Mariniflexile sp. TRM1-10: one gene and its partner. The protein of the gene in region 1 interacts with the protein of each later gene in a pairwise test. Links are inferred from orthologs where the notes say so. Each region holds a gene or a part of one and is shown in the gene's direction. Other genes may lie near its edges.

Evidence for each region.
Region 2: the proteins of CJ739_RS10890 (region 1) and CJ739_RS09360 interact in binary tests that used the Escherichia coli proteins (3 or more experiments, as listed by UniProt). The link is inferred for Mariniflexile sp. TRM1-10 from one-to-one orthologs.

Annotation. Positions count from the first base shown.
Region 1 is NZ_CP022985.1:2,555,048-2,570,522, forward strand. Bases 5,514-8,448 are described here. They hold CJ739_RS10890 (ABC-F family ATP-binding cassette domain-containing protein), read left to right. Parts: upstream 5,514-5,993; coding sequence 5,994-7,904; downstream 7,905-8,448. Other genes in these bases: CJ739_RS10885 (DUF983 domain-containing protein), read right to left, coding at 5,522-5,908; CJ739_RS10895 (leucine-rich repeat domain-containing protein), read left to right, coding at 8,002-8,448. Also shown: porK (T9SS ring complex lipoprotein PorK/GldK), read left to right, coding at 1-563; porL (type IX secretion system motor protein PorL/GldL), read left to right, coding at 652-1,290; porM (type IX secretion system motor protein PorM/GldM), read left to right, coding at 1,340-2,899; porN (type IX secretion system ring subunit PorN/GldN), read left to right, coding at 3,047-3,937; CJ739_RS10880 (NAD(P)/FAD-dependent oxidoreductase), read left to right, coding at 4,371-5,408; more of CJ739_RS10895, read left to right, coding at 8,449-8,826; CJ739_RS10900 (CPXCG motif-containing cysteine-rich protein), read left to right, coding at 8,899-9,081; CJ739_RS10910 (formylglycine-generating enzyme family protein), read left to right, coding at 9,481-10,569; CJ739_RS10915 (DUF4982 domain-containing protein), read left to right, coding at 10,787-13,213; CJ739_RS10920 (protein-disulfide reductase DsbD family protein), read left to right, coding at 13,395-15,475. UniProt on the Escherichia coli protein: Genetic data indicate it may be involved in ribosome assembly or function.
Region 2 is NZ_CP022985.1:2,179,962-2,195,813, forward strand. What follows is about bases 6,706-10,017. They hold CJ739_RS09360 (2-oxoglutarate dehydrogenase E1 component), read left to right. Parts: upstream 6,706-7,075; coding sequence 7,076-9,817; downstream 9,818-10,017. Other genes in these bases: CJ739_RS09355 (alpha-ketoglutarate decarboxylase), read right to left, coding at 6,706-6,920; odhB (2-oxoglutarate dehydrogenase complex dihydrolipoyllysine-residue succinyltransferase), read left to right, coding at 9,865-10,017. Also shown: CJ739_RS09320 (ABC transporter ATP-binding protein), read right to left, coding at 1-300; CJ739_RS09325 (nitrous oxide reductase family maturation protein NosD), read right to left, coding at 294-1,529; CJ739_RS09330 (nitrous oxide reductase accessory protein NosL), read right to left, coding at 1,534-1,971; CJ739_RS09335 (hypothetical protein), read right to left, coding at 2,072-2,665; nosZ (Sec-dependent nitrous-oxide reductase), read right to left, coding at 2,963-4,921; CJ739_RS09345 (fasciclin domain-containing protein), read right to left, coding at 5,076-5,648; CJ739_RS09350 (c-type cytochrome), read right to left, coding at 5,656-6,153; more of CJ739_RS09355, read right to left, coding at 6,390-6,705; more of odhB, read left to right, coding at 10,018-11,079; CJ739_RS09370 (response regulator), read right to left, coding at 12,364-12,993; CJ739_RS09375 (retropepsin-like aspartic protease family protein), read right to left, coding at 13,040-13,483; CJ739_RS09380 (CHAT domain-containing protein), read right to left, coding at 13,452-15,852. UniProt on the Escherichia coli protein: E1 component of the 2-oxoglutarate dehydrogenase (OGDH) complex which catalyzes the decarboxylation of 2-oxoglutarate, the first step in the conversion of 2-oxoglutarate to succinyl-CoA and CO(2).

The DNA of each region.
Region 1 (15,475 bases):
TTACTTGGAAACAAGCTAAAGCGTTCTGTGAGTGGAGAACTATCAAGAAAAATTCGTATCAAAAATCTAGAAAAGGAGCTGCAATGGTTAATACTTTTAGATTACCATCAGAAGCAGAGTGGGAATATGCTGCTCGTGGCGGTCTGCAAGCTGCGACTTATCCATGGGGTGGTCCTTATACAAAAAGTGATAGAGGATGTTTTATGGCAAACTTTAAACCTGTAAGAGGTGATTATGCAGCAGACCAAGCATTATATACAGTAGAAGCTAAGTCTTACGAACCAAATGATTATAATTTATATAACATGGCAGGTAACGTAGCAGAGTGGGTAAATGCTTCATACGACCAGTCGTCTTACGAATTTACATCAACAATTAACCCAAGTGTTAACGATAACAATAACCAACGTAAAATTGTTAGAGGTGGTTCTTGGAAAGATGTGGCATACTTTTTACAAGTAAGCTCAAGAGATTACGAATATGCAGATTCTGCAAGAAGTTATATTGGTTTTAGAACAGTTCAGGATTACATGGGGACACAAGTAACCGGGAAAAATAAATAAAATCAATTAAAATTTAATCAAATCAATAATAAATTTAACCTATTAATTAACCTACTTAAGTATTTACTTAAATTAAAAATCGAGAATTATGGCACAGTCAAAAGCAAGTAAAAAGTTCATGAATATGGCTTACGGATTAGGAGCGGCAATTGTAATTATTGGAGCGCTTTTCAAAATTACTCATATGGAGTTTGGACCCATTACAGGTAACGCTATGTTAACATTAGGTCTTGTTACCGAAGCAGTTATTTTTGCATTATCAGCATTCGAACCAGTGGACAGCGAATTAGATTGGTCTTTAGTGTATCCAGAACTAGCAGGAGGAGAAACAAGCAAAAAAGATAAAAATGAAAGCCCACAAGGATTATTATCTAAAAAATTAGATGAGTTATTAAAAGATGCTAAAATTGATGGCGAGTTAATGGCAAGTTTAGGAGAAAGCATTAAAAACTTTGAAGGAGCTGCTAAAAATATGTCATCTAGTGCAAATTCTATAGAAGCTTCTAAAAAATATAGTGAAGAATTATCATTGGCAGCAGCCCAAATGGAATCTTTAAACAGTCTATATAAAGTGCAGTTAGAAAGCATTAGCAGACAAGCAACTATTAATGAGGAGTCTGTTGAAAATGCATCTAAATTAAAAGAACAAATGCAATCTCTAGCATCTAACTTATCATCATTAAATGGCGTATACGGTGGTATGCTGTCTGCTATGAACAAAAACTAATTAGGAGTTAATCCCAAATTTTAATAATTAACCAAAAACCTAATTAGACATGGCAGGAGGAAATTTATCACCCAGACAGAAAATGATTAATCTGATGTATTTAATATTTATAGCAATGCTAGCATTAAATATGTCTAAAGAAGTGCTTTCAGCCTTCGGATTAATGAACGAAAAGCTTACCGAGTCTAATCAAGCCACAGGTGAAAGAAATACTGCTTTCATGGCAAGCTTAGATCAAAAAGCTGTTGATCAACCAGAAAAATATGTATCATTAAAATCTAAAGCAGATCAGATAGACGATTTAGCATCAAAATTTAATAAATATCTAGAGGATTTGAAAGATAGCATGGTTGAAGGATTAGATGATCCTACAGATTACGAAATAATGGATAAGGGCGATTACCTTGACGAAAATTTCTTTAAAGGCGCAAAATTAAAACCAGCAGGCGAAGAATTTTTAGCTCAAATGGCAGCATATAGAGATGGCGTAGCTAAAATTTTAGCAAACGAAAAAGGGATGCAAAGTGTCGTTAAAGATGTAAAAGAAAAATTTAACACAGACGATGTTACCAACAGAGATGGTATCAAACAACGTTGGTTAGATTATCACTACAAAGGATTCCCTTTAGTAGCATCATTAACAAAAATGACGCAACTTCAAGCCGATATTAAAACAACGCAGTCTGAGGTGTTATCAACGATGTTACAAGGTACACTTGCTACCGAGGTGTCTATGACAAACTATACAACATTAATGGAAACATCAAAATCGGCTTATTTTAATGGTGAGCAATTTGATGGACAAATTGTGTTAGGTCGTAAAGATGCTACAACTAAACCAAATAGAGTAGAATTAACTTTAGACGGAAGAAAACTTTCTGAAAATGAATATTCTATTGAAGATGGAAAAGTTAAATTGAAAGTTGGAACAGGAAATCCTGGTGAACATAAAATTGAAGGTAAATTAATCTTTGCTCAAGACGGTGAAGATATTGAAGTACCTGTGAGTTCATCATTTGCTACTGTTGCAAGACCAAATGCAGCAACTATTTCAGCGGATAAAATGAATGTAGTATATCGTGGTGTTAAAAACCCAATGACGATCTCTTTTGCTGGTATTGCCGATAATAATGTAAACGCATCTGCACAAGGTTTAAGTAGAGTAAGTGGTAGCAAGTATATAATGGATGCTACAAGAATTCAAGGTAGAGAAGTTACAATTAATGTGACTGGTAAAATTGAAGGACAAACCGTTAGTGATAGAGCAACATTCAGAATTAAAGATTTACCAAAACCAACAGGAACTATAAGAGGTGAAGACGGTGCTATAAAAATGCAACGTAACGCTCTTGAAATTTCAACCGTAGGCGCTAAGTTTGATGATTTCGATTTCGAATTGCCATTACACGTTACTGGATTTAAATTTAAAGTACCTGGTCAACCAACCATTGACGTAAATGGAAATAAGCTTGATAGTAGAGCTAAATCAGCATTACTAAAAGCCAAAAGAGGGACAGATGTTCAGATATTTGATATTGAAGCTAAAGCAGGTGGTGTAAGCGTGATACTTAAAAAAGTATCTCCAATCATTATAGAGCTTACAAACTAATATGTTGGAATAAGCATTTTGTTAATTCTCTAGTGATTAAAAATGTATAATAAGATGAAACATCCTTATTGAAACAGACTGAAAATTAGTTTAAAGTCCAATAAGAGTGTTACATGTTACCATTGAAATAACAATAAAAATAAGCACATGAATTTAAAAAGTTTTTTATTAACCGTAACAGCTGTTTTTACAGTGTCAAGCATATTTGCTCAAGCTAATATACTAAACGCTAAAAGTCCTGAGGAAATTGGGGTTAGAACAGATGCTCAAAAAGCTATAGATAATGATAAACCATTAGAATATGGTTATGTAGATGACAGAGATATCCTTTTTTCTAAGATGGTTTGGGAAAAAATTATTTTAGACGAACGTGCTAACTTTCCGCTATACTATCCAATAGATACTAATAATATTGGTAGCGACAGACGTTGTTTGTATGATGTGCTTATGAAGAGCATTAAAAGTGGTAGGATTGAAAACATTTATGATGATTCTTATTTTAAAACAAAACGTACTTTAAAAGATATTGAAGCGGCATTAGTAAAGATTGATACCACCGAATTAGGTATTGAACAACTAAATGCAGGTGAAGAATTGTCGGCAGAATATATTAACAGAAGAGATATTACAGCTGCTGATATTACTGAATATCATATTAAAGGTCTTTGGTATTTCGATAAACGTCAAGCTGAAATGAAATACAGATTGTTAGGAATTGCTCCAGTTGCTCCAGACGTTAACTTTATAGATTCTGAAAACCAAGATTTAGTAGAATTGTTTTGGGTGTTTTTCCCAGATGCTAGAGAGGTATTGCACGAAGCTAAATCGTTTAATAACAAAAACAGTTCGATGCCATTTTCATTCGATCATGTGTTGAATGCAAGACGCTTTCAGGCTTATATTTATAAAGAAGAGAATGTTCAAGGTGATAGAGCAGTTACAGAATATATATCGGATAATGCTTTAATGCAATTGTTAGAGTCTGAAAGAATTAAAGAGAAAATTAGAGATTTTGAATTAGATATGTGGACATATTAATTTAAATATCTTATTAAAAAGTATAAAAGCTCACTTTTAAGTGGGCTTTTTTATTTTGAAGTGCTTTAAACTTTTTCTAATTGGCTAAAAATCGCCCTTTTTTTCTCTATGCGCCTCCCGGCCCATTCACTAAAACAGTCCACAGGACTGTTTCTTAACGTTCTGTCCTGTCTTTTTTCTTTCCGTAGCTTTTCCAACGCGGCAAGCTGGCTCCTTCTCTAAAAAGGTTTACTAAACCTTTTCTTTACGCTCGGCCCTAACTCAAAAAAGACTTCGATTGAGTAAAATTGCCATTGCGCTGGCTGGCCCGTTCGCTAAAATAACCCACTGGGTTATTTTTTCACGCTCCGTCCTGCTTCAATCGAAAAAGTTTAAACCACTTCTTTGCAAAAACCAGACGAGATAACATAATCTATTTTATCTTCGCAGTACCATGCAAGTAGATTATATTATAGTAGGGATTGGGTTAGCGGGCATTAGCTTTTGTGAGCAATTAAAGGCTCATAACAAAACGTTTGTGGTTTTTGATAACGCGTCGCAACAGTCATCAACAGTTGCAGGTGGCTTATACAATCCTGTAGTTTTAAAACGTTTTACACCTGTTTGGAAATGTAAAGAACAACTCGATTTAGCATTGCCAATGTATGCGAATTTAGAAGCAGAATTAGGGGTGAAGTTAGATTATAAAATTCCGGTATATCGAAAATTTGCATCGCTAGAAGAACAAAATGATTGGTTTACAGCTTCCGATAAGCAGATACTTTCAGAATATCTTTCACCAAAGATCATTAAAAATGACAATAAGTCTATTGATGCACCTTATGGTTATGGCGAAGTATTAGAAACCGGACGTATTGATGTAAAAACATTAATAGAAGCTTATAAATCATATCTATTGAGCCATGGCTTATTTGTTGAATCTGTTTTTGAGTATGATGATTTAAAAATAGAAGCCGATACTATCCCGTACAAAAACATTATAGCAAAACACATAGTATTTGCAGAAGGTTTTGGTGTAAAACAAAATCCGTTTTTTAAAGACTTACCATTAGTACCAGCAAAAGGGGAATTACTTACTATATATGCGCCCGATTTAAAGATAGACTATGTTTTAAAAGCAGGTGTGTTTTTAATTCCGTTGGGTGACGATTTATATATTGTTGGGGCCACTTACGAATGGAAAGATTTAAGTAGTAAAGTCACAGATTTAGCAAAAGAGGAACTTTTAACCAAGCTGGAAAAACTAATTAATTGTGAATTTGAAGTTGTTAACCAAGTATCAGGAATACGTCCTACAGTAAAAGATAGACGCCCGTTGGTTGGTCAACACGAAAAATATAAGAATATGTTTGTGCTAAATGGTTTGGGCACACGTGGTGTTATGATTGGTCCTTATGTAGCACAGCAACTTTATGATTTTATTGAAAAGGGGATGCCTCTTGAAAAAGAGATTGATATTGCTCGATTTTAAAAAATATTTTTTGAATTTATTAGTGAGTTGGAGTTTACTCATTAAGAATGAAATCGTGAGAGCCTCGCATTTGCAGTGTAAAGTCCAACCCTAAGGGTAACGCCCAATACATGTTAGTTCTTTTTAGCCAATGATTTATCGTAATGCATAAAAATATTAATCCAGATGTTTCTTGATAGTCTAATGATTATCGGTAAAAAAACGATTAAAGTCACTACAATTGAAATAAAAACAGTATTGATGTTGGCTTTTAAAAATACAAACGAAATTACAAAAGCTGCTACGGCAAATGCAATACCAACAGCATAGCTAACGTACATAGCGCCATAGAAAAACGATGGCTCTATTTTATATTTTGTGCCACAATTACTGCAGGTTTCGTGCATGCTTAATACTTCTGATAAGATGTATGGATTCTTGTTTTTAAACATAGATTCCTCATGGCATTTAGGGCAAGTTCCCGTTAAAATGCTATATAATTTTGACCCTTTTTTAAACATATAATTTAATGTACTTTTGCATCTGCAATTACAGGACAAAAATACAGTTTTAATAATTTAAATCCTGTAGCAAAGTTACATTTCTATGATGAACATTCATAATTTATCGATTTCATTTCAAGGCGAATACTTGTTTGAGGATATTACGTTTAAACTGGTTAATGGCGATAGGGTTGGGCTTATTGGTAAAAATGGCGCAGGAAAATCAACCATGCTTAAAATTTTATCGAAAGAAATGGAGCCGGATACGGGACAAATTGCTGCCGATAAAGAACTTAAAATTGGCTTTTTAAAGCAAGATATTGATTTTATTTTAGGAAGAACGGTACTTGAAGAAGCTTACGAAGCGTTTACAGAGATAAAACAGTTGGAAGCTAAAATGGATGCCGTTAATACCCAAATGGCAGAACGCACCGATTATGAAAGTGAAGGTTACCATCAATTAATGGTAGATATTAACGAACTTCAACATCAATATGAAATTTTAGGTGGTTATAATTACCAAGGAGATACCGAGAAGATTCTTCAAGGTTTAGGGTTTAAACGTGAGGACTTTAATAAGTTAACCGATACTTTTTCAGGTGGTTGGCGTATGCGTATTGAGCTGGCTAAACTATTGCTGCAAAATAATGATATCTTATTACTGGATGAGCCCACAAACCATTTAGATATTGAATCCATTATTTGGTTAGAAGGGTTTTTGAAGAATTATACGGGTGCTGTGGCCATTGTATCACATGATAAAATGTTTTTGGATAATGTAACGAACAGAACCATTGAAATTTCGTTAGGAAGGATTTATGATTATCCAAAGCCCTATTCAAAGTATTTAGTGTTGCGTGAAGAATTACGAACACAACAATTAGCATCCCAAAAAAATCAACAAAAGCAAATAGAACAAACTGAGAAACTTATCGAGAAGTTCCGTGCAAAAGCATCCAAGGCAACCATGGCACAATCGTTAATTAAAAAGCTGGATAAGATTGATAGGATTGAGGTTGATGAAGATGATAACAGTGTAATGACGCTTAATTTTCCAGTATCAATCATACCTGGTAAAGTCGTAGTTGAAATGGAGAAAATCTCTAAAAGCTACGGACATAACCAAGTTTTAAAAAACGTTAGTTTATTAATTGAACGCGATAGTAAAACGGCTTTTGTTGGGCAGAACGGACAAGGTAAATCTACCTTAGCCAAAATTATGGTGGGCGATATACAATATGATGGCCATTTAAAATTAGGGCATAACGTACAAATAGGTTATTTTGCCCAAAATCAAGCAGAATATTTAGATGGCAATAAAACGGTTTTAGATACCATGATTGATGCCGCCAACGAAACCAATAGAAGTAAAGTAAGGGATATTTTAGGGTCGTTTTTATTTAGAGGCGATGAAGCTGAAAAATACGTACGGGTACTTTCTGGAGGAGAGCGCAATCGCTTGGCATTGGCTAAATTAATGCTGCAACCATTTAATGTGTTGATTATGGATGAGCCCACAAATCATTTAGATATCAAGTCTAAAAACGTTTTAAAAGAGGCTTTAAAAAAGTTTGGAGGCACACTGGTTTTAGTGTCTCACGACCGTGATTTTCTTCAAGGGTTAACCAATAAAGTTTACGAGTTTAAAGATCATAAGTTGAAAGAATATCTGGGTGATATTGATTATTATTTAGAACAACGTAATGTTGAAAGTTTACGCGACGTTGAGAAGCGAACGGTGGTTAAAGAAACACCCAAAGAAAAAAAGCAACAATCTTACGATGACCAAAAGAAACTTAAATCCTTAAATAATAGGTTGAGTAATATTGAAGCTGAAATAAATAGATTAGAACGTGACATAAAAAAGATTGATTTGGAACTTGAAAGTAATTATGAAGCGGTTACATCTAAACCCGATTTTTTTGATAAATATCAAAAACTAAAGTCCGATTTACAAGATTCCATGGATAAATGGGAAGCTATTCAACTTGATATAGAGCAGTTCGTCGATTAGTATTTGTTAAAAAATAATGCACTTCGTCGAATAAAATAGTTTTTCATCTGGTTTTGGGTTACTTTCGTACTAGAATTAATCCCAAATTTATTCAACCATGAAGATTTTAAAACTTATAGTTCTATCATTTTTTATAACGGCATATTCATTTGCCAGTGTTTCTCAAAGCGAAAAAGAAGCTTTAATAGCGCTTTATAATGCCACTAATGGTAGTCAATGGAATTCTACATGGGATATGAATACATCTGTTAACACGTGGTATGGTGTTAAAGTTGAAAACGATAAAGTAGTAGAAATCAACCTTCAATTTAATAACCTTCAAGGTAATTTGCCTGAAGAAATAGGCAATCTTGTTTATTTAAAGAAAATGAATTTAGGTTTTAATAAATTAGAAGGAACCCTGCCGTCTTCAATAAAAAATTTAAAGGAATTAAAGTCTTTAGAATTATTTATGAATCAATTTGAAGGTAACATTCCTTCTGAGTTAGGTGAATTAACAAAATTAGAGACCTTAAAATTGTACAGTAACAAATTTGAAGGTCATATTCCACAAGCTTTAATGAGATTAACAAACTTAAGAGAGCTTTTATTAGGGAGTAATTTTTTAACAGGAACCATTCCGACTAATATTTATGCCCTATCTAAACTTGAAAAGTTAAGTTTGATGGACAATAAATTAGAAGGAGAAATACCTGTAGAAATAGCACAATTAACCCAATTGGAAGAGTTGATATTATCTACCAATCAACTTACTGGTAATTTACCATTAGAGTTTATGGGCTTAAAGAAATTAAACACTATAATGGTTAGTGATAATAATTTAAATCAGGAATATACAAGCTATTCGGGTAAAAATTTACCAAGTCTTTTACACATGCAAACGGAAAACGCTACTGCTATATTAGATATTGAAAAAGATTAAATATACTTATTAGTTGAAAAACAAAACAGCCAACATAATTGTTGGCTGTTTTTGTTTTAACTTTATGGTATTATGTTGGAACACTATTTTACCTGTCCATATTGTTGGGAAACAATCTCTATGCTATTAGATAATTCGGTTTCTAAGCAAGTATATATAGAAGATTGCGAAGTCTGTTGTAATCCAATACAGATTTCGGTGCAGTTTAATAATTCTGAATTAATGGATTTTCAAGCAGATAGCTTGGAACAATAATTTTTTATGATTTTATACTTGTAGAAAGTAAAAAGGATTGTATATTTGCATTCCGAAACAATTTGGTCGGCATTATGAACCGAAAGTTAAAAGCTAAGTAAGTTGTTTTAGGAATTAATATCGCGGGATAGAGCAGTAGGTAGCTCGTCGGGCTCATAACCCGAAGGTCACTGGTTCGAGTCCAGTTCCCGCTACTAGCAAAGACAAGGGTTTCAAGAGATTGAAACCCTTTTTTTATTTCTATGGGTACAGATAATGCTATTTTTTTTAGTTCTGTCTTTTGTTTTATCTTGTGGGTCATATAATTATTTAAAATGAAAACACCTATGAAAATAGCACACCCATGCGGATGATTTTTCAAGGTGTTCTGACAATTTAAAATAACAATAAAATAAAGAGATGAAAATAAAGCGTATACTTAATTTTTTTACATGCCTTTTAATTATTCTTTTTGTGGCATGTAAAAACGATTCAAAGAATAACAGGGGGAGTACTGATAAAGGAGATAAAGAAACTGTAAATCCCATTAATACTCCAGAAGGGATGATTTGGGTTTCAAAAAAGACATTTATACAAGGAGCCAAGAAAGGCGATAAATATGCTATGCACGGAGAAATGCCTGCGCATAAAGTAACTGTTGATGGTTTTTTTATTGATGTCACCGAAGTCACCAACAAACAGTTTAAAGCTTTTGTTGATGCCACCAAATATATTACGGTTGCAGAACGGCCAGTAGATTGGGAGGCAATGAAAAAGGAATTACCCAAAAGCACTCCAAAACCACATGATTCAATTTTACAACCTGGAAGTTTAATTTTCAATAAAGATGTAAACAAGGTCGCTTCTATGGATAATTATACACAATGGTGGACTTGGAAAATAGGAGCTAGCTGGAAACATCCCGAAGGACCAGAAAGTTCTATTGAGGGTAAAGATAACTATCCGGTGGTGCACATCGCATTAGAAGACGCCTTAGCTTATTGCAAATGGGCTAACAGAAAATTACCTACAGAGGCACAATGGGAATCTGCTGCTCAAGGTAAAGACATCGATGATATTTACACATGGGGCAATAACCCTGAAATATTGAATGCGCATGCCAATACTTGGCAGGGTGTTTTTCCTGTAAAAAACGAATCGAAAGATGGTTTTGAATTGATAGCACCTGTAAAATCATATCCACCAAATTCTATTGGACTATATGATATGCTTGGAAATGTTTGGGAAATAACCGCAGATTTGTTTAATGTAAATTACTATAAAGAATTAGACAGTTCGCAACCAATCTTAAACCCTAAAGGTGCCAGCACATCTTTTAGTCCAAACAATCCCTATCAAGTAGAACATGTAATAAAAGGCGGTTCTTTTTTATGCAACGCATCTTATTGCGCCAGTTTTAGAATTTCAGCTAAAATGGGGATGAGTACAGATTCGGGCTCAGACCATATTGGGTTTAGAACCATTGTAGCTCTAGATATGTTGGAGTAAAGTTACGGCTTGCTCTGTGATTTGGTTGTTGAATAATTCTATCAATGTTTTAAAGTTCAATTTATATACATATTATCCGTAGATTCAGGGGAAAATATTTGACAGACAAAATTTAAACAGTTTCTAAGTGTAAATTCATTTTAATAACCTGTAATTTTGGGAAAGTAGTTTTATTATTAATGATTCAGTATTTTCGTAACATAATAGAAAGTTTTATATGCAACAACAAAAATTTATTCTCCTTATATTCTTAATCCTTACACACCTATCGTTTTCACAAGTAAGATCAGTAAAAGAATTAGACACCAATTGGAAATTCCAAAAAGGAGATTTTGAAAATGCTTTTAAAGTGGATTTTAATGATTCTAATTGGGAAAATGTAACTGTTCCTCACGATTGGGCTATTTACGGTCCTTTTGATAAAGAGATAGATAAACAAGATGTTGCCATTATTCAGAATGGAGAAAAAGTAGCTTCAGAAAAAACCGGGAGAACAGGGGCTTTGCCACATATTGGATCCGCTTGGTATCGAAATAAATTTAGCTTACCCCATTACGAAAAGAATAAAAAAGTGATTTTACTTTTTGAAGGCGCTATGAGCGAACCTCAAATTTATTTAAACGGCAAGAAAGTAGGAGCATGGGCTTATGGTTACAGTTATTTTTATTTTGATGTTTCAGAATTTATTAAAGAAGGCGAAAATACGTTGGCAGTGAAACTAACAAATAAAGAATTTGCTTCACGGTGGTATCCCGGCGCAGGCTTATATCGCAAAGTTAGTGTCATCGTAAAAAACAAGGAAAGCATAGATCAATGGGGAACGTTTATTTCAACACCATTTATTAATAAAGATGCAGCCAAAGTAAATATAAAAACAAAAACCTCAGGGGATAATGTCCATTTAAGAACAACAATTTATGATGCAGATGGAAAAAAAATTAGTTCGGAAGCATCAACAACGCAGTTTGGGAATGAATTCGATCAAAATATCAAAGTTCAAAATCCTAAATTATGGAGTCCTGAAACGCCGTATTTGTATAAAGCAGTGTCTCAGTTGTTTGTTGGAAATGAATTGAAAGACGAGGTGTCAACACGTTTTGGAATTAGGGATGTAAAGTATGAAGCTAACAAAGGATTTAGCTTAAATGGCGAAGTCAGAAAGTTTAAAGGCGTTTGTTTGCACCACGATTTGGGACCATTAGGAACCGCAATAAATAAAGCGGCATTGCGTCGTCAACTAACCATTTTAAAAGATATGGGTTGCGATGCCATTCGTAGTTCTCACAATATGCCATCATTCGAACAGTTGGAGTTATGTGACGAAATGGGTTTTATGTTTTTAGCTGAAAGTTTTGATGAATGGGCAAAACCAAAGGTGAAGAATGGTTACAATAGGTTTTTTGAAGCCTATGCCGAGAAAGATATCGTGAATTTGGTTCAAGCCACCAGAAACCATCCCTCAATTGTGATGTGGAGTTCTGGAAATGAAGTGCCAGATCAGTGGGGAGAAGCAGGTGTGAAACGTGCAAAGTGGCTACAGGATATTTTCCATAGAGAAGATCCCACAAGACTCGTAACCGTTGGTATGGATCAAGTAAAAGCAACCATGGAATCTGGATTTGGAGCATTATTGGATGTTCCAGGGTTGAATTACCGCTTACATTTATATGAAGAGGCCTTTAAAAAATTCCCTCAGGGATTTATATTAGGTTCAGAAACGGCTTCAACGGTTAGCTCTAGAGGCATTTATAAGTTTCCTGTTGTTCAAGAAAAAAATAAACAATATGATGACCTTCAGTGTTCCTCATATGATTTGGAAGCCTGTAGCTGGTCTAATGTGCCCGATGAGGATTTTGTATTGCAAGATGATAAACCATGGGTTATTGGTGAGTTTGTATGGACTGGTTTTGATTACTTGGGAGAGCCTACGCCTTATGATGGAAGTTGGCCATCACGTAGTTCTTATTTTGGAATTTCAGATTTAGCGGGACTTCCTAAAGACCGCTTTTACTTATATAGAAGCCGTTGGAATACAACGGACGAAACCTTACATATTTTACCTCATTGGAATTGGGAAGGACGTGAAGGCGAAACAACCCCTGTTTTTGTGTACACCAATTACAATAGCGCCGAACTTTTTGTGAATGGAAAAAGTATGGGCATTCAAAAAAAGAATGTGTCAACAGCTCAAAATAGATATCGTTTAATGTGGATGGATGTAAAATATGAACCCGGTACTTTAAAAGTTATTGCTTTTGATGATGAAGGTAATCCCGTTGCTGAAAAGGAAATACATACAGCTGGAAAACCTTATAAAATTATATTAAAACCAGACAGGGAAACAATTAAAGCAGATGCTAAGGATTTATCTTTTGTTGAGGTTTCTGTGGTTGATAAAAACGGCATTCCTTGTCCAAACGCAACCAATCAGTTAAAATTCAAGGTAAAGGGTGAAGGAACTTATAGAGCAGCATGCAATGGTGATGCGACTTCATTAGAACTATTTCATTTGCCAACCATGAAGCTTTTTAGTGGTAAGCTGGTAGTATTGGTACAATCTACAAACCAATCAGGAACTATTGAATTATCAGTTACAGGCACTGGCTTAAAAAGTGGTAAATTGAATTTGAATTCCAATAAATAATTAGGTAATAGAAAAAGTCAAGATAAGTTTCTCCAAAAGCTATGACTAAAACGATAAAAGTATGTTAACTTTTGTTAGGCTTCACATTAAATAAAGACATATCCTTATATTTGAGGAATTATTAATATTTCAAAGAAAATAGTATGATTTATTGTAGAATGTATAATTCAAAGCAGTGATTATGAAAAATAATCAAATAAAAAGAAGAATAAAAGCACTTTTTTTATTCTTTACACTTTTAATGGTTGGATATTCACAATCTCAAGTGTTAGAGCCTGTAAAATGGGAGACATCTGTTAAAAAAGTTTCAAATACCGATTATGAATTGATAACAACCGCAACAATTGATAAAGGTTGGCATTTGTATTCGCAACATGTTCCTGAAGATGGACCCATACCCACAACTTTTACCTATAGCGACAGGGAAGACTTTTCGTTAAAAGGAAAGACAATTGAAGGTGAGGGACATACTATTGATGATCCTATTTTTGGAATGCGGATTAAGTTTTTTGAGAACAAAGCCGTATTTAAACAAATGGTGAGTTTTAAAGACGATTATAAAACGATTGAAGGGCAAGTTGAGTTTATGGTTTGTGATGATACCAGATGCCTACCCCCAACAGAAGTTGATTTGGTATTTGCTTTCAGTAATAGTAGTTCTGTTTCTAATGACAGTTCTACTGCCAGTGACAGTTCTACTTCCAATGACAGTTCTACTTCCAATGACAGTTCTACTTCTAATGAAGAAGCAAGCAACTTAAATGCAAATGAGATTAACAATAATGCGGTAAACCAACAACTGTACGGCATATCCGCTGACGATATTAAAAAACCAGATAAAACATGTGGTGATGAATTGAGTCAAAACCAATCAGAATCAAATCAAGAAAGTGGCTCTTTGTGGAGTATTTTCGGACTAGGTTTTTTGGGTGGGCTATTAGCTTTATTAACGCCGTGTGTATTCCCTATGATACCTTTAACCGTTAGTTTTTTTACAAAAAAAGGGGGGCATGATAAAGGTTCGGGTATTTCAAAAGCATTATTGTACGGATTTTTTATTTTTGCTGTATACATTTTATTGAGTGTGCCTTTTCATTTGCTAGACTCGGTAAATCCGGATATTTTAAATGAGATTTCCACTAATGTTTGGTTGAATGTTGCCTTTTTTGCGATATTCCTGTTTTTTGCATTTTCTTTCTTTGGTTATTACGAATTAACATTGCCTTCAAGTTGGACCAACAAAACCACACAAGGCGAGAATGTGGGTGGTATCATAGGAATCTTTTTTATGGCACTTACCTTGGCCATTGTGTCGTTTTCTTGTACAGGCCCTATTTTAGGCTCCCTATTGGCAGGTTCGTTAACGGCCGATGGTGGTGCATGGCAACTTACAGCAGGTATGGCTGGTTTTGGTGTGTCGTTAGGGTTACCATTTGCATTGTTTGCCATGTTTCCTAATATGATGAATGCCTTACCTAAATCTGGTGGTTGGTTAAATACAACAAAAGTTGTTTTGGGATTTTTGGAATTGGCTCTGGCATTTAAGTTTTTATCGAATGCCGATTTAGTTCAACATTGGGGCATTTTAAAAATAGAACCATTTTTAATTATTTGGATTCTTATTTTTGCTGGTTTAGCATTGTATATATTTGGAGTGATTAAATTTCCGCATGATTCACCAATAAAGAAACTGTCATTTTCAAGAATAGCAGGAGGCGTATTGGTCGCTGCATTTACTATATATTTGGCATCTGGGTTTAGAGTGAATAAAGAAACCAATACATTTACACCGCTGACACTTTTAAGTGGTTTGGCACCACCAGTAGGGTACAGTTTTTTATATCCAAACGATTGTCCTAATAATCTAGTATGTTTTAAAGATTTAAAAACAGGTATTGCTTATGCAAAGAAAGTGAATAAGCCTATCATGTTGGACTTTACGGGATACGCTTGTGTGAATTGTAGAAAAATGGAAGAGCACGTATGGTCTGTTAAAGAAATTGACAACTACTTGCGAAATGATTATGTGTTAATTTCCCTATATGTTGATGATAAGAAAATCTTACCTGCCGATGAACAAGTTTTAGTGAATCGTATAAATGGAGGTACAAGGAAACTTGAAAATTATGGGCATAAATGGGCTAATTTTCAAACGCAATTTTTTCAAACCAATTCACAGCCTTATTATGTGTTATTAAATTCTGATGGCACACAAATTTTAAACCAACCCGTTGGTTATACTCCAGATGAAGACGATTATGC
Region 2 (15,852 bases), 370 kb from region 1 along the record:
CAGATCCTTAATCATTTTAATAAGCTCTTTTACTTTTAAATTGCTAGGGAAGTTGGCGATTTGTGGTAAATAATCAATGTTATAGCGGTAATCCGAATTGTTTTTTATGTTTTGACCATAAACCGATATGGTACCTTTGTTGGGAATTACCATACCTAATATAGATTTTATCAACGTGGTTTTTCCAGAGCCGTTAGGTCCAAGTACTGCAAAAATGCCCCCTTCTTTAATAGATAGATCGACGCCACTTAGCACGGGGTTTTTTCCAAACTTTTTATGTAAATTTTGAATACTTACCATGAGATTTTTTTTGTTACAGGATTGTTGTCTAATAGATTATCGGGTGTAAATACGGGTGATACTTTTTCGGAAAAATCTATAATATCAATAAACAAACTTCGCAATAGAATGATGGTTTCCGGTGTGCGGTTTACAATGTATGAAAACAGCTTGACCGGCCTGTAAGGTACATCGCCAATGCCATCTTTATTCAAATCGTAACCTGTGTAGTTACTCCAATAATTTTTGTCAAAAACATTGTCGTTTATATTGCTGTTGTATGAAACATCGAAAGAATTGTACAGAAAATTATTTTCAAGAAAACTGTTGGTATAACAGGCACCACGAACCTTAATTGCCCATCCGTTATTGATGAAATCGTTGTTTTTATAAACAATTCTGTTCGAGCCTTCTATATTGATGCCTACGGTGTTTTCTTCAAAGGTATTCCCAATAATTTCAGCATCATTTATTTCTTTTAAAAGTATGCCGTATGATGCAGTACCCCAATTTTCTTTAAACGTATTGTTGAACATTTTTATCTTTTTTGAAAACATAACCGCCACACCAGCACCATTGCTTTGGAACGTATTGCCTTGATAGGTGTCGTTATTGCTGAACATGAAATGCAACCCATAACGTAAGTTCTGTACGCTTACATTATTCTTGATGAGGCAATCGTCTGAAAACTCTAAATAAATCCCATCGCGAACATGTTCGATATAATTATGTTCAATTTCTATATGATTACTGTACCATAATTGGATGCCATTTCCGGAATTGTATTCCTGTACCGCATCGCCAATTATTTTGTTGTGATAAATTTTTCCGTAGCTCGATTTTTCTATATAAATACCAAAAAACAACTTTTCCAAGACGAGGTTTTTGATAACAAAATGTTTGCTTCGCTTAACACGAATTGCGGCATAATCCTCGGTATAACTAGTGCCAACATTTATAATGAACAAGCCATCAATCGTTACATGGTCTGAAATAATGGTGAAAATTTCACCTTTTTTTTCGCCATCTATAATGGGGTGATTTTCGCCAATAATTGTGAGAGGTTTATTTACTAAAATTTTATGCGCTTTATAAGTCCCTTTTTTTACTATAATTGTATCATAATCCTTGGCTTGAGCTATGGCTTTTTTTAATGAAGTAATAGCACAAGAGTGGCATACTTCAATTTTTTGAGCATAACTGGAGTAAGCCATTAAAATGACCAGTAAAAAAATGACTGTTTTGTACATGATACTAGTTTTTTAAATGTTCTAGTAGTTGGTTCCAGGAATACAGCATCCCGCCTTTTTCCGATTGGAATTTTTGTGCTTCTCCTTCAGTTTTAAAGGCCGATAAAAACGCTCCCATAGGACTCGGAATATTTTTACTTATTAAAAAAGTAGCTTTGGTTGCGTCTATAAGAGCTTCAGGTTCTGTGTAGTTATTTGAAAGGTATAGTTCAATTTCGGCATTGTCGAATTCATTCATAAAATGAATCATACATTCGGTTGAATCAAATTTATATAGTTTGCCTTTTTTAGTAACAATTTCGGCTGCGTGAACTTTGTCTACAATGGTCATTTTACAAAAATGACAACCATCGCTACCATAGTTTATGGCTTTTGGAGATACATTACAGCCATAAAATAACAGCAATAATGAGCCTATTAATAATTGTTTTAGTGTTTGCATGTCATAGTGTTTTAGTGTTTTTTGAGATTTTTTTCTACATAGCTTTTGTTTTTTTAATCGAAAAGAATTCCTCGACGCTCTGCCTCGAGGATAGTTCGTTTCAAGAAATTATTTTATTGGTTTTTTTCCCAACCAGATAAGCAATAAATGAGGCTGCAATACCTAACCCTAAAAACAAAGAGCCTAATCTTGGGTACGAATGTGCCGTAAAATTTAAGATGTGTTTAGTGCCAAATAAAGGCGGTTGAAAGCCCATTACCGAACCATCCGGATTGGTGAATTTCATAATCGCTTTGGGGTCTAAATCATGACCATAATCGTGCTCCCATAAATAAAAATCGTATAGTCCAGCTGTACTTAAAACGATCATCAATATGAACCAGGACAAGAACCATTTGTAGTTGCCTTTAAATGCAATTATAAGTCCCAATATAGTCGTTATCAATATGCCCGCAGGGAAAATTTTGAATTCAGGAATGGCATCCGGAATATATTTCATTCCCACATAGTGATTCATTAAATTGATGTTTTTAATATCAAAAGGGTTCACATCTGAAAAATCATTAATATGAATGTACATTCCCAAAGGAGTTGGATATTGAGGCGCTTCTAAAGTAATTTTCCAAAGTGGAAAAAGAAACAATCCTAAAGGCAATAAAGCCGCAATAAGCATTATGATGTTTGACTTTTTCATCTGTTTGTATTTAATTGTTTTAACTCGTTGGGTATAATTGCTTTATCAATACTAATTTTTATATAAATTGTCACATTGAGCTTGTCGAAATGTATCTTCTAGTGTCTTCGACAGGCTCAGACTGACACTTGAGTGCTAAATTGACTTATAAATTATAATCAAAATTCGTTATAAATTAAATTTTCTTAATTTCACCCAACGGATTTGTTTTAATGTTTTAAAAGAAAGGCGAGAGCGACAATTCAACTCTCGCCTTATATGGGAAATAAACACTAAATAAAATTCCCCAATACTATATTAGTCTCCTAAAGACCAAGATAAAGGTATACTAGATGATGCAGGAGATACGCGAACATACCCTTGCATTTCTTGATGTAACGCAGAACAGAAATCTGTACAATAAAATGGCCATACACCCACTTGTTTTGGTTCCCAAACAAACGTTTCGGTTTGCCCTGGCATTATTAGTAATTCAGACGTATTGGCTCCTATTATGGCGATACCATGAGGAACATCATAATCTTGTTCTAAATTGGTGACATGAAAATATACTTTATCGCCTACTTTAATACCTTCAATATTATCAGGTGAAAAATGACTGCGTATCATGGTCATTTGTACATGAACTTCTTTACCATTTCTGGTCACTTTAGTGTCGGCATCACTTTTAGCAGCATAGGGATGTTTGTTTTCTGCCAGTTTATAGAGTTTTTTAGAATTGGCTTTAATTAACGATGCAGGGCAACCAGCGGCATAATGCGGTTCGCCAATAGTTGGGAAATCTAAAAGCAGTTCCATTTTATCGCCAGAGATATCATACAGCTGCGCCGATTGTGTTACTTCAGGACCCGTTGGTAAATAACGGTCTTTAGTAATTTTATTCATGGCAAGCACATATTTGCCAAAAGGTTTTGCTGAATTTCCTCCAGGAATCATTAAATGCCCTACGGAATAGTATGTTGGTTTTCTATCAATAACTTCCCAAGTGCCTAATTTCCATTTTACAACTTCCGAAGAAATAAAGAAAGTGGTATAGGCATTGCCTTTGCCATCAAATTCGGTATGTAATGGTCCTAATCCGGATTGTTTTACGGTACCTGCAAGTACATCTTCAAATCTTAAAATTGGAATGCCGTAAGCTTCGCCATCATGTTTTTTGTTGGCAATAGCATCAAGCATTTTGGTAAATGAATGTACTGTGAGGTCCGCTGAAAGTTTTCCGTTGCCAACAATATATTCTCCACTTGGATCTACATCACAACCATGAGGTGATTTTGGTGTTGGTAAAAAGTATATGGCACCAGGAACATCTAATGGGTTAACTGTTAAAACCTCTTTGATCATAGTAGATGTTGCAGAATGTGTTTCTTCACTATATAAATTATGTGCATAATTAGTGGGCATTTTGGTGCCACCTCCATTATTTACATATTCTTCAATTTTTTTCCAGTTAATGGCTGCAATAAAATCTTTATCATTTTGTGAGGCATTAACTTCTAAAAGCGAACTAGCTTCCTCGGTATTATAAGTAGTAAAGAAGAACCATCCATGAGACTTTCCACGTCCTGGGTGTGATAGGTCATAATTAAATCCGGGCATTAATATTTGAAATTTTATAGACATTTCACCATTGTCTGGATTTACTTTAAGGAATGACAAGGCGCCTTTAAAGTTTCCTTTATAGTCTTTTATAGGCATGTCTTTTTGGGGAATAGGTACAGAAAAACGAGTTCCTGCCACCACATATTCCGTGTTTTCGGTTACAAACGAAGAACTGTGATTTCCTGCACTGTTTGGAATTTCAATGATCTCTGTAGTTTCAAATGTTGTTAAATCTATTTTTGCAATACGAGGTGTATTGTTTGCATTAATATATACATACCTGCCATCTAATTCCCCTTTAGTTTGGGAAATGTCTGGATGGTGTGAATCATCCCAAGGAATAAATCCATGAGATGTATTTAACATAGGTTTGGTTTCTTCATTATAGCCATAAGCTTTTTCTGCATCTTGGGAGAAAACGGGAATAACTTTAAAAAGGCGTCCCGATGGCAAACCATAAACAGATAATTGTCCGCTAAAACCACCAGAAATAAAAGCATAAAATTCATCATGCTCCCCAGGGGCAACATATACTTTTTCGGCAGCATTTGAGCTTAATGCGCCGTTAGATTTTGAAGATTCTCCATTATTGCAACTTGTAAAAGTGAAGGCAATAATTAAAAACCCAATGGAAATATTTAATATTTTTTTCATATGTAGATAATTATTTATTTTTTAAAGGTCATATGGTATCGCTTTAATCTTCATTGGTGTTTATCTCACAAATTTTATTTTCATTGGTGTTCGATGATTATCAATTGTGTTTCCAAATCATGGCGATTTCATAATGTTTTTTTGTTTAAAATGTTTAGTTTTCTGGTAAAATGACTTTGTCAACTACATGTACAATACCATTACCGGCAGATACACTAGCAATTATTTTGGCACCTCCAACAAATACATCGTCGCCAATAACTTCCACTTCTATGTTTTGATTATTGGCCTGACCTAATTTTTTGAATTTTTTAAGAAAGTCTTTTGAGTAGTTGCCCGGAGTCACATGGTTCAATAAAATATTGGCCAAAGTAGCTTTGTTCTCTGGTTTTAATAAATCTTCAACCGTTCCTGTGGGTAACGCAGCAAAAGCTTCGTTCGTAGGCGCAAAAACCATTAACGGACCTGCATTTACCAAGGCATTCTCCAATTCGGCAGCTTGAACAGCAGCCACAAGTGTTGTGTGGTCTTTGGAGCCAATGGCTATTTGCAATACGTTAGGTGTGGAACCATCATCTGCTATAAAGGCTTGTCCTTGTTTTTCAACAGTTGATGTTGTAGCGGTGTTGTTTGTGGATGTTTCTACGGAAGTTTCTTTATTATTTTTACAATTAAAAAAGAAGACAACAAGTAAAACAGTAAATAAAATGCTTAAGTTGGTTTTCATCTGAATTTTATTTTAATGTTCTAAAGTATTCAAGTACAGCTCTGGCTTCGGCTTCCGTAAGATTTTGGTTAGCCATAGGAGCGCCATTAAATTCGGTTAATAAGTCTTTAGCTAAAGCGTTGTTTTGAATCATTTCTTCTGGGTTTAAAATCATATTCATAACCCATTCAGGAGTTCTGCGTTCTAAAATTCCAGTTGGGGCAGGTCCAATAAATTTTTTGTCTGCTCTGTGGCATGCTGTACACATTTTTGTATATATATCTTCACCATGAGTCGCCATTGCTTGGTCTATTTCGGGCGCTAACTCCAGCGATTTTATAGGGCCAATACCTTTGTCGCTTAAGTCGACTCTTTTTGATGCAGGAACAGATTCTACCACAGGAGCAGTTTGTTCTGTAGGCTCTGTTTTTTCATAAGAAAAATTCTCTTTTTTCTTTTCTTTTCCACCACAACTTATAAATATGGTTATGGCGAGAAGTATTAATAATTTTGATGCTTGTCTCATAATATGAATTAAATTAAGTCAAGCAAATTTAGGTACCTTATTAAGGAAATAATATGACAAAAGTCATAAAAGGACTTTTTTGTCCTTTTTGTTTGTAACATTATTAAATGATGTGATTTTGTGAATACTTGCGTATACTAATTTGAAGGCATACCAAAAAGGTTATTACAGGAATTAAGAAAAGCTAATAGATAACCTTAAGTAAGTTTTAAGCTGTTATTTTTAAAGTTGGGTTTTTAAAAATAAAACCTAACAAATGGCGCCCAAGCATTGGCATAAATACTTTTGTCTTTATCGTACAGCATATCGTATCTAATACCAAATGTTACGTTGCCACTTCTGTAACCTATACCTAAGAATAAGGCAGGAGACCAATAAATGTCGTTTTCTAAATTTAAACGACTCTCGTAGCGTCTGTTAACGTGGAGTTCTTCAAATTCGGCAGATAGTTGAATCTCATTAATAGGGCTAAATAAGCCTATTAAACTACCTCCCAAAATGGTAGATTTGTAAAAGTCTTTTTGTGTATTATAAGTTCCATTTAATCCAAACCCTAAAGCTACTTGGTTGTTAAACTCATAAATAGCACTTGGAGCCAATGTGCCACTAAAAAAGCCATCACCAAAACTCAATCCAATACCGCCGCCAAAGCGTACGGAATCCCAGAAATTATCTTGGCTTTGTTGGGCGTTTAAAGTACTTACAGAACTAAGAATTATGAAGAAAAACAGCAACGTGATTTTAATGATTAAATAAAATCTATTCATATAATTGGAAATATTTAAAAAATTAACATAAAAAAATAATTTATCAATATTACGGTTGTAATTAGCTTATAAATATAGCAAAAGAAACATCTGTTTTTGGTAAAAGTTGTACTTTTGCAGGAAATTTGATTTAAATTAAGTGTATCAATACTATAATGGATAAATTTTCTTTTTTAAACGCAGCACATACATCGTATTTTGCCGATTTATATGATCAATATTTACAAAGTCCAGATTCAGTAGAACCGAGTTGGAGGGCCTTTTTTCAGGGGTATGATTTTGGTAGTGAAAATTATGGATTACAAAGTGAAAATATTGAAAGTGTTTCAACTCAAATGCCAGAATCTCTTCAAAAGGAGTTTCAAGTAGTAAAGCTTATTGATGGCTATAGAATGCGAGGACATTTGTTTACCAAAACAAATCCTGTACGCGAACGAAGAACTTATGAGCCATCATTGGCAATCGAAAATTTCGGACTTAGCACAAACGATTTAGATACCGTTTTTAGTGCAGGTGAGATTTTAGGTATTGGTACTCAGACTTTACGGAAAATTTTAATTCATTTAGATAAAATTTATTGCAGCTCCATCGGGGTTGAATACATGTACTTGCGTAATCCAGAAGTTATTGGGTGGTGGCAAAGTCAATTGAATATTAATGATAACCAGCCTAATTTTAACGAAGATTCTAAAAAATATATTCTTTCTAAATTAAATCAAGCGGTTACTTTCGAGAATTTTTTACAGACCAAATATGTGGGTCAGAAACGATTTTCGTTAGAAGGTGGTGAGTCGCTTATCCCGGCATTAAGCAATACATTGTATATTTCGGTTGAAAAATATGGCGTAAAAGAATGCGTATTAGGAATGGCACACCGTGGTCGTTTAAGCACTTTGGTTAATATTTTTAGAAAGCCAGTTCACGAACTTTTTAGCGAGTTTGATGGTAAAGATTTTGAGGAATTGGATTTTGATGGCGATGTTAAATACCATTTAGGTTTAACACTCGATAAAACGTACCAAAACGGGAAAACCATTAAGATGAATTTGGTGCCAAATCCTTCGCATTTAGAAACTGTTGCTTCTGTTGCCGAAGGTATTACACGTGCTAAAATTGATGCCGATTATAATGGTGATGACTCTAAAATATTACCAATAATTATACATGGAGATGCCGCTATTGCAGGTCAAGGTATTGTGTATGAGGTGGCGCAAATGAGCCAACTAAATGGTTACAAAACCGGAGGAACACTTCATATTGTGGTAAATAACCAAATTGGGTTTACTACCAACTATTTAGATGCACGTTCTAGTACGTATTGTACAGATGTTGCTAAAGTAACATTATCTCCAGTATTGCATGTGAATGCAGACGATGCCGAAGCCGTAGTACATGCAGTGGAATTAGCATTGGCATACAGAATGCGATATAAAAAAGATGTGTATATTGATTTATTAGGTTATAGAAAATACGGGCACAATGAAGGTGACGAGCCCCGTTTTACACAACCAAAATTATATAAAGAAATAGCTAAACACGATAATCCATTTAAAATATATTCTGATAAGTTAATTGCTGAAAAAACAATTGACCAAGCATATACCGATGGTATTGTAGAGGAATTTAAAAATGTTTTAGAAACAGCTTACGATAAATCTAAAGATGAAAAATCTTCTAAGGTTAGAGAGTTTATGATTGAACGATGGAACGGTTTTAGTCGTAAAGGTTTAGAAGCTATACTTAAACCTGAAAACACATCGTATCCAAAAGATAATTTAGAAGGCATTGCTAAGGTAGTGTCAACCGTTCCAGAGGGTGTGAAGTTTGTTCGCAAAGCAGAGCGGATTTTAGAAGGTAGAGCCTCCATGGTTTTTGAAACTGATACCCTAGATTGGGGAATGGCTGAAACACTAGCTTATGGAACTTTACTAGAAGAAGGTTATAATATTCGTATTTCTGGACAAGATGTAGAACGTGGTACATTCAGCCATCGTCATGCTATTTTACGTGATGAAATTTCTGAAGACCGTATAAATTTACTAAATACAAACCCAAAAAATAAAGGTAAAATGGATATCTATAACTCCTTTTTATCTGAATATGGCGTACTTGGTTTTGATTATGGTTATGCCATGGCAAACCCAAATACATTAACCATTTGGGAAGCCCAGTTTGGTGATTTTAGTAATGGCGCTCAAATTATTTTCGACCAGTATTTATCGGCTGCTGAAGATAAATGGAAAGCTCAAAATGGTATTGTGGTATTATTGCCTCATGGCTACGAAGGTCAAGGTTCTGAGCACTCATCTGCAAGAATGGAGCGTTATTTACAATTATGTGCTGATGATAATATGATTGTAGCCGATTGTACAACGCCAGCTAACTTTTACCATTTATTGCGTCGTCAAATGAAATGGGATTTTAGAAAACCTTTAATTGTATTTACACCAAAAAGTTTATTACGTCATCCAAAAGCGGTTTCATCATTAAATGAATTAGCAACTGGAGAATTCCGAGAAGTTATAGACGATACTTTAAATCCAGAGCAAGTTACTAAACTTGTTTTCTGTACAGGTAAATTCTATTACGATTTATTGGCACAACGTGAAAAATTAGAGAATAATAGTATCGCTTTAGTTCGAATTGAACAATTGTTTCCACTTCACGAAGACAAGATAAAACAAGTAATTGCGAAGTATCCTAATGCGAAAAATTATGTTTGGGCGCAGGAAGAACCTAAGAACATGGGTGCTTGGAGTCATGTGGTACAACGCTTGGATTTTGTTAAACTAGAAGTTATGTCAAGACCATACAGTTCTGTTCCTGCACCAGGTTCTAGTACAAGAGACAAGAGAAGACAACAAAGAGTTATTGACCAAGTATTTGATATAGTATAACATATAAGTTGAGTTGAAAAACTCGTAAAACATTTAAAATAAGAAGAATGATTTTAGAAATGAAAGTGCCTTCACCAGGCGAGTCTATAAAAGAAGTTGAAATAGCAACTTGGTTAGTTCAAGACGGCGATTATGTTGAAAAAGATCAAGCTATTGCTGAAGTGGACAGTGATAAAGCAACATTGGAACTTCCAGCAGAAGCAAGTGGTATCATTACCCTTAAAGCAGAAGAAGGTGATGCCGTGGCTGTAGGTGCTGTAGTATGCTTAATTGATACTAGCGCAGCAAAACCAGAAGGTGGAGCAGAAGCACCAAAACAAGAAAAGAAAGAAGAAGCTCCAAAAGCTGAGGCTCCTAAACCAGCCGCAGTAGAAACAAAAACATACGCAACAGGAACAGCAAGTCCTGCAGCTAAAAAGATTTTAGCCGAGAAAGGTATGGAAGCTTCATCAATTTCAGGAACAGGAAAAGATGGACGTGTAACCAAAGAAGATGCTATAAGTGCTGTCCCATCTATGGGAACACCAACAGGTGGTAGCCGTGGTGCTTCAAGAAGTAAAATGTCTATGTTGCGTCGTAAAGTTGCAGAGCGTTTAGTGGAAGCTAAAAATACGACGGCGATGCTTACGACTTTTAATGAAGTTGATATGTCCCCAATTTTCGCTTTGCGTGATGAATATAAAGAAGTATTTAAAACAAAACATGGCGTTGGTTTAGGGTTTATGAGTTTCTTCACACTTGCTGTTGTAAGAGCATTAAAAATGTATCCTGCTGTAAACTCTATGATTGATGGAAACGAAATGGTTTCTTATGATTTTTATGATATTAGTATTGCGGTTTCAGGACCAAAAGGATTAATGGTTCCAGTAATTCGTAATGCTGAAAATTTAAGTTTTAGAGGCGTTGAATCTGAAGTTAAACGATTAGCGCTTCGTGCAAGAGATGGCCAAATTACTATTGATGAAATGACCGGAGGAACATTCACTATTACCAATGGAGGTGTTTTTGGTAGTATGCTATCGACTCCAATTATTAACCCTCCTCAAAGTGGTATTTTAGGAATGCACAACATCGTAGAACGTCCAGTTGCCATTAATGGTAAGGTTGAAATACGCCCTATTATGTATGTCGCATTATCTTATGACCATAGAATCATTGATGGAAAAGAAAGTGTTGGCTTTTTAGTAGCTGTAAAAGAAGCTTTAGAAAACCCTACAGAGCTGTTAATGAATAATGATGTGAAAAAAGCTTTAGAACTTTAATAGAGTAGGCTTAATTAAATAAAAAAGTGCTAACAACGTTTTTTAATGTGTTAGCACTTTTTGTTTTTTAAAAAGCGACCCCTATACAATAAACAATGTTTATGGTTATTACAATAACAACTAACATAACTAATCCAATTATAAAATATTTATCTAGATAACTATTATCTTTTCCCATGGTTTTACTTTTTGGATATTTGAATAACATTAATAAACTCTCTACGCTAAAGCGCGTAGAGAATTTATATAGATCATCCCTTAAATGATTAATTAATAGCGGTGTAAAGGTATATTTTGAGTAAGTAAAAAAAAATACGCACTTCTACGTATTTTTTGTTTAAGATTGACTGATAGAAAACAAAGAAGGCTCTAAACATGATGTCTAAAGCCTCCAATAATTCTCCTATAAGAACAGATTAATAGCACTGTAAAAGTAATGTGTGTGATTGATAAAAAAAATACGCACTTCTACGTATTTTTTTAAATCATTGTGGCCCGATAAAACTTTTACAATTCACTGCAAACACAGTGATAATGACTTTTAAAGAGATTAATTGATTTGTAGGCTTGTTTTTTTTTGCAATAATAAGTTACTTAGCGATTATAAAAACAGAAAAGTAAATCAATTTGTTATCATTTAGTCTTCTATTGTCTATATAATCTATAGTCTATATTCTCTTGTCTATTTTCTTTATTCTATTTTCTTTTAGAAAAGCGGTCTTGAATCTTGGATCTTGAATCTTTTTAATACCATTTCAAAAATCAAACGGTATAAGATTGATAAAAACAAAGAAGGCTCTAAACATGACGTCTAAAGCCTTCAATAATTCTCCCTAAGAACTTATTATTAATACTGTAAAGATAATATGCGTAATTGATGAAAAAAATACGCACTTCTACTTATTTTTTATTAAATCATTGTGGTCCGATAAAACTTTTGCAATTCACTGCAAACACAGTGATAATGGCTTTTAAAGAGATTATTGATTTGTGGGCTTGTTTTTTGTGATAATAAGTTACTTAACGATTATAAAAGCAGGGAAGTAAATCAATTTGTTATCATTTAGCCTGTCTCTTGTCTATTTTCTTTTAGCAAAGCGGTCTTGAATCTTGAATCTTTTTTAATGCCATTTCAAAAATTAAACAGCATAAAATTGATAGAAACAAAGAAAGCTTTAAACATGACGTTTAAAGCCTTCAATAATTCTCCCTAAAAACTGATTAATAGCTCTGTAAAAGTAATGTGTGTAATTGATAAAAAAAATACGCACTTCTACGTATTTTTTAAAGATGCTGCTTGTTAAGGTTGGCCCAAATTGAAAGAGATGTTGGCTTATTGTCTAAACCTAATTTATTAACAATATTGCTTCGGTGTTTATCAACTGTGCGAACCGATATGGAAAGTTCTTCGGCTACATCAAGACTTGTTTTATTTTCGGAAATAAGTTTTACAATTTTCAATTCAGCCTTGGTAAGTAACTCTAATTTTGCTGGTTTATTATTTGAATTAGGATTTAAATACGAAGCTATCTCACTACTAAAATAAGCTTTATTGTTTACAACATGCTCTATACACGTTTCAATTTCTTCAACAGCAAATTCTTTTAAAATATAGCCATACACATTAAATTCCATAGCTTTATCATATAATTCTTCTTCTTTATCAAAAGTGATAAGAATAACTTTTGTTGAAAGATTATTTTTTTTACAAGCTTCGGCAATTTCTAAACCTGTTTGGTGGGGCATTCTAATATCAAGAATGGCAATTTCTGGCTTGAGCTTTACAATAAGATTGTAAGCGGTATTACCATCTTGCGCACTTCCAACAATGTTAAAGCCTTTAGCGGTCAAAAAATCGGTAAGACCGCGAAGCATCAACGGATGATCGTCTGCAATTACAATTGAAGTGTTCATTAGAGGGAGTTAAATGCTATTAATTTATGGTATAAATATAAGGATATTAAAGTTTTAAGTACAGATATTTCTTCTCATAGTCTATCACAGCATTCGATTTTTTTAAAATATCGGCACCAATAATGCCATCAACAGGTTTTGATTTATGATTTATGAGCGCCGTATTTACATGGGTAAGATTAAATAAAACCAAAATAACTTTATTTGTTTCCCATTTGCCGATTTTAACTTTGTTTTTTTTGGACATTTTAGTTTCCATATTACTGGCACCAGCTCCAGCTGCCAAAATATTGGAATCTTTTACTTTTAAATTAAAATGATCTACTGCTTCAAAACCAACACACGAATTTGAGGCGCCAGTATCCAATATAAAACGTCCTTTAACGCCATTTAAAGTCGCTTTAATTTCGAAGTGATTGGTTTTGGTAAGGCGTAACTTTACCCTAATATAGCCTTTGTTAAGAAGAAATTCTTCTAGTGTTTCTGTCATGTTTTTTAAATTTCAAAATTAAAAGTAACACAATGCTTGCTATAAATATGCTAAAAATTATATAAAATGTGGTGTTGTCTGATTTTGCTGGCTCAAGTGTTCCGTAATAGACAAAAGCACTCCAGTAATAAGGTGATTTTTTTGCATTGCTAATGGCTTCATTTTCTAAGTAGTCTATTTTTGATTGGTGATTAGCTAAATATGCCGATTCCGATGTATTGTAATTTTCATAAAAAGATTGCATGATTTGAGAGGTCGATAAATCATTAATTTGCCAAAGTGAAAACAGTAAGTTTTCTGCACCCGCATATTGAAATCCTCTAGCAATACTCATAGCGCCTTCGCCTTTATAGAGTTTGCCTATACCCGTTTCGCAGGCACTTAAAACCACTAAATCGGGCTTTAAGTCTAAACTGTATAATTCGTTCAAAATTATTACGTCGTCATAACACGAAATGTTAGCAGGGTTTATAAAATCGCCACTACTGGCATGGGTAGATAAATGTAGAATACCATATTTAGAAGCATTTTTAAGAAAGTTGGTTTTTGAAGCTTTGGAATTCATGAAAATATCTGAATTCATTTTTTCTTTAATGACTTCTGCTTCATCAATAGAGTAAGTAAGCTTTTGATTGGTGTTTTCAAACACAGGAAAAAAACCAAGCAGGTCTTTGTTTTTATGTTCTTGATTTTTGGTTAAATAAAGTGTTGCACTCGAATTATAAATAATATGTTGACTTTTAATTATAAAAGGCATTTTTGAGAATGATGTGGTGGTGGTTTTAGAAGTAAGTAGCGCTTCGAATGGTATAAAATTTAATAATCCATCGGGAATTATCACCACATTTTTATAGGGAGAAAGCTTATTAAAGTTTAGTAATTTAAAGATAGTAAAAGCTTGATTGGTGTAGTTGTTTATATCGTTATTTATTATGGAAGCACTATTAAATAAATGAATAAAGCTTACGATTCTTTTTTTGATTTCTTCGGTTAGTTGAATGCCTTCAATGGCGATGTCTTTTTCTGAAATCACGAATTGGTATAAGGTGTTTTTTCCGAAGAAGTATGCAACCAAAACAGCTTTATCCTTTGCTAATTTGCTTTGAAAACTTTCTAAAGTATATGATTTGTTGCTTTCTGGATACTTTTTTGAAATGGCTGTTTTTAATGTTTTTAATTGAAGGCTAATAGCACTTAATTTTTCACTTAAATGGTTTACAGCTGAAGCTTTATTGGCACCAAGTTGTTCTTTTATTAATAGGCCAGTATAATATTCTTGGGTTTTTAGAAGATGAAGTTCCTTAGCTAGTAAACTGTCGTTAGGAAACTGTTGCAAGCGTATTTTTTTTAGGTTCAGATCCTTTATAATCGAAGCTTTATTGTTTTCTGAATATTGAAAGGCTTCAAACAAAAGTGATTTTTTTTTGGTTTGTTTATAGATGTTATAAAGAATATCGATGCAGAGCTCACTCCTAATTCGGTTCGAGGCTTCGTTAAAAATTTTGGTTTCTTGCGACGTCCAGTTTTCTTGTAATAAATCAGAAACATAAAAACTTAAATCGTAACTTTTTAATGCTTTCCTGGGATTGTTTTGAATAGTAGCATACAAGTCGAAAATATCTATAAATGTATTTTCTGGGTACAAATCTTTTTTGTTGGGCAACCCTTTTTCATTAAAATTTGGCAACAATATTTTGATGGCCTGTTGCAAACTCTTTAAAGCTTCATTTGGCTGTTCAAGTAAATAGTGCAATTGCGCTTCTTCAACATAAAACTTCGCCAGATCTCTTGCAGGTAAATTTATTTCAGAAAGATATTCCTTTGCTTTGTTGAACGCATTTAAAGCTTCTGGGTAATTGTCTTTTTGAAGTTCTATTATATAATCGTTCTTATATTTTTCAAAGTTTAAGAAAGTTGAAGCGTTATTTAATAGTGAAGCGGCTTCGTAATTATTTAAAGCCGCTAAACTATTCGTTTTTATATTTTGAAGCAATGCTTTTTGATGGCTGTTTATATTAGGAAATTTAAGAGCATCATTAACAATTTTTAATACCGTTTCGTGCTTATCAAGGGTTCGGTATAGGATGGCTAAATTGATAGCACCGCTAATTTGATGCTTGGTATTTTTATTTTTTTCAGCTAAAAAAATGTATTGGTTTATGGTACTAACTGCGTTGGTGTAATCGCCAGTTTTGGTATATAAATTACCCAAAGGTTTTAAGCAACTTTCAATGATGTCAAAATCTGAAAGTTTTGAAAGCTCGTTGTTGTTGAATCGTTTTAGGGCATCTTCATACGTGGCAAGGGCTTCTTTTAATTTGGAATGCTCATCTAAATAATAACCTTTGTGGCACTGTAAAAAAACGAGT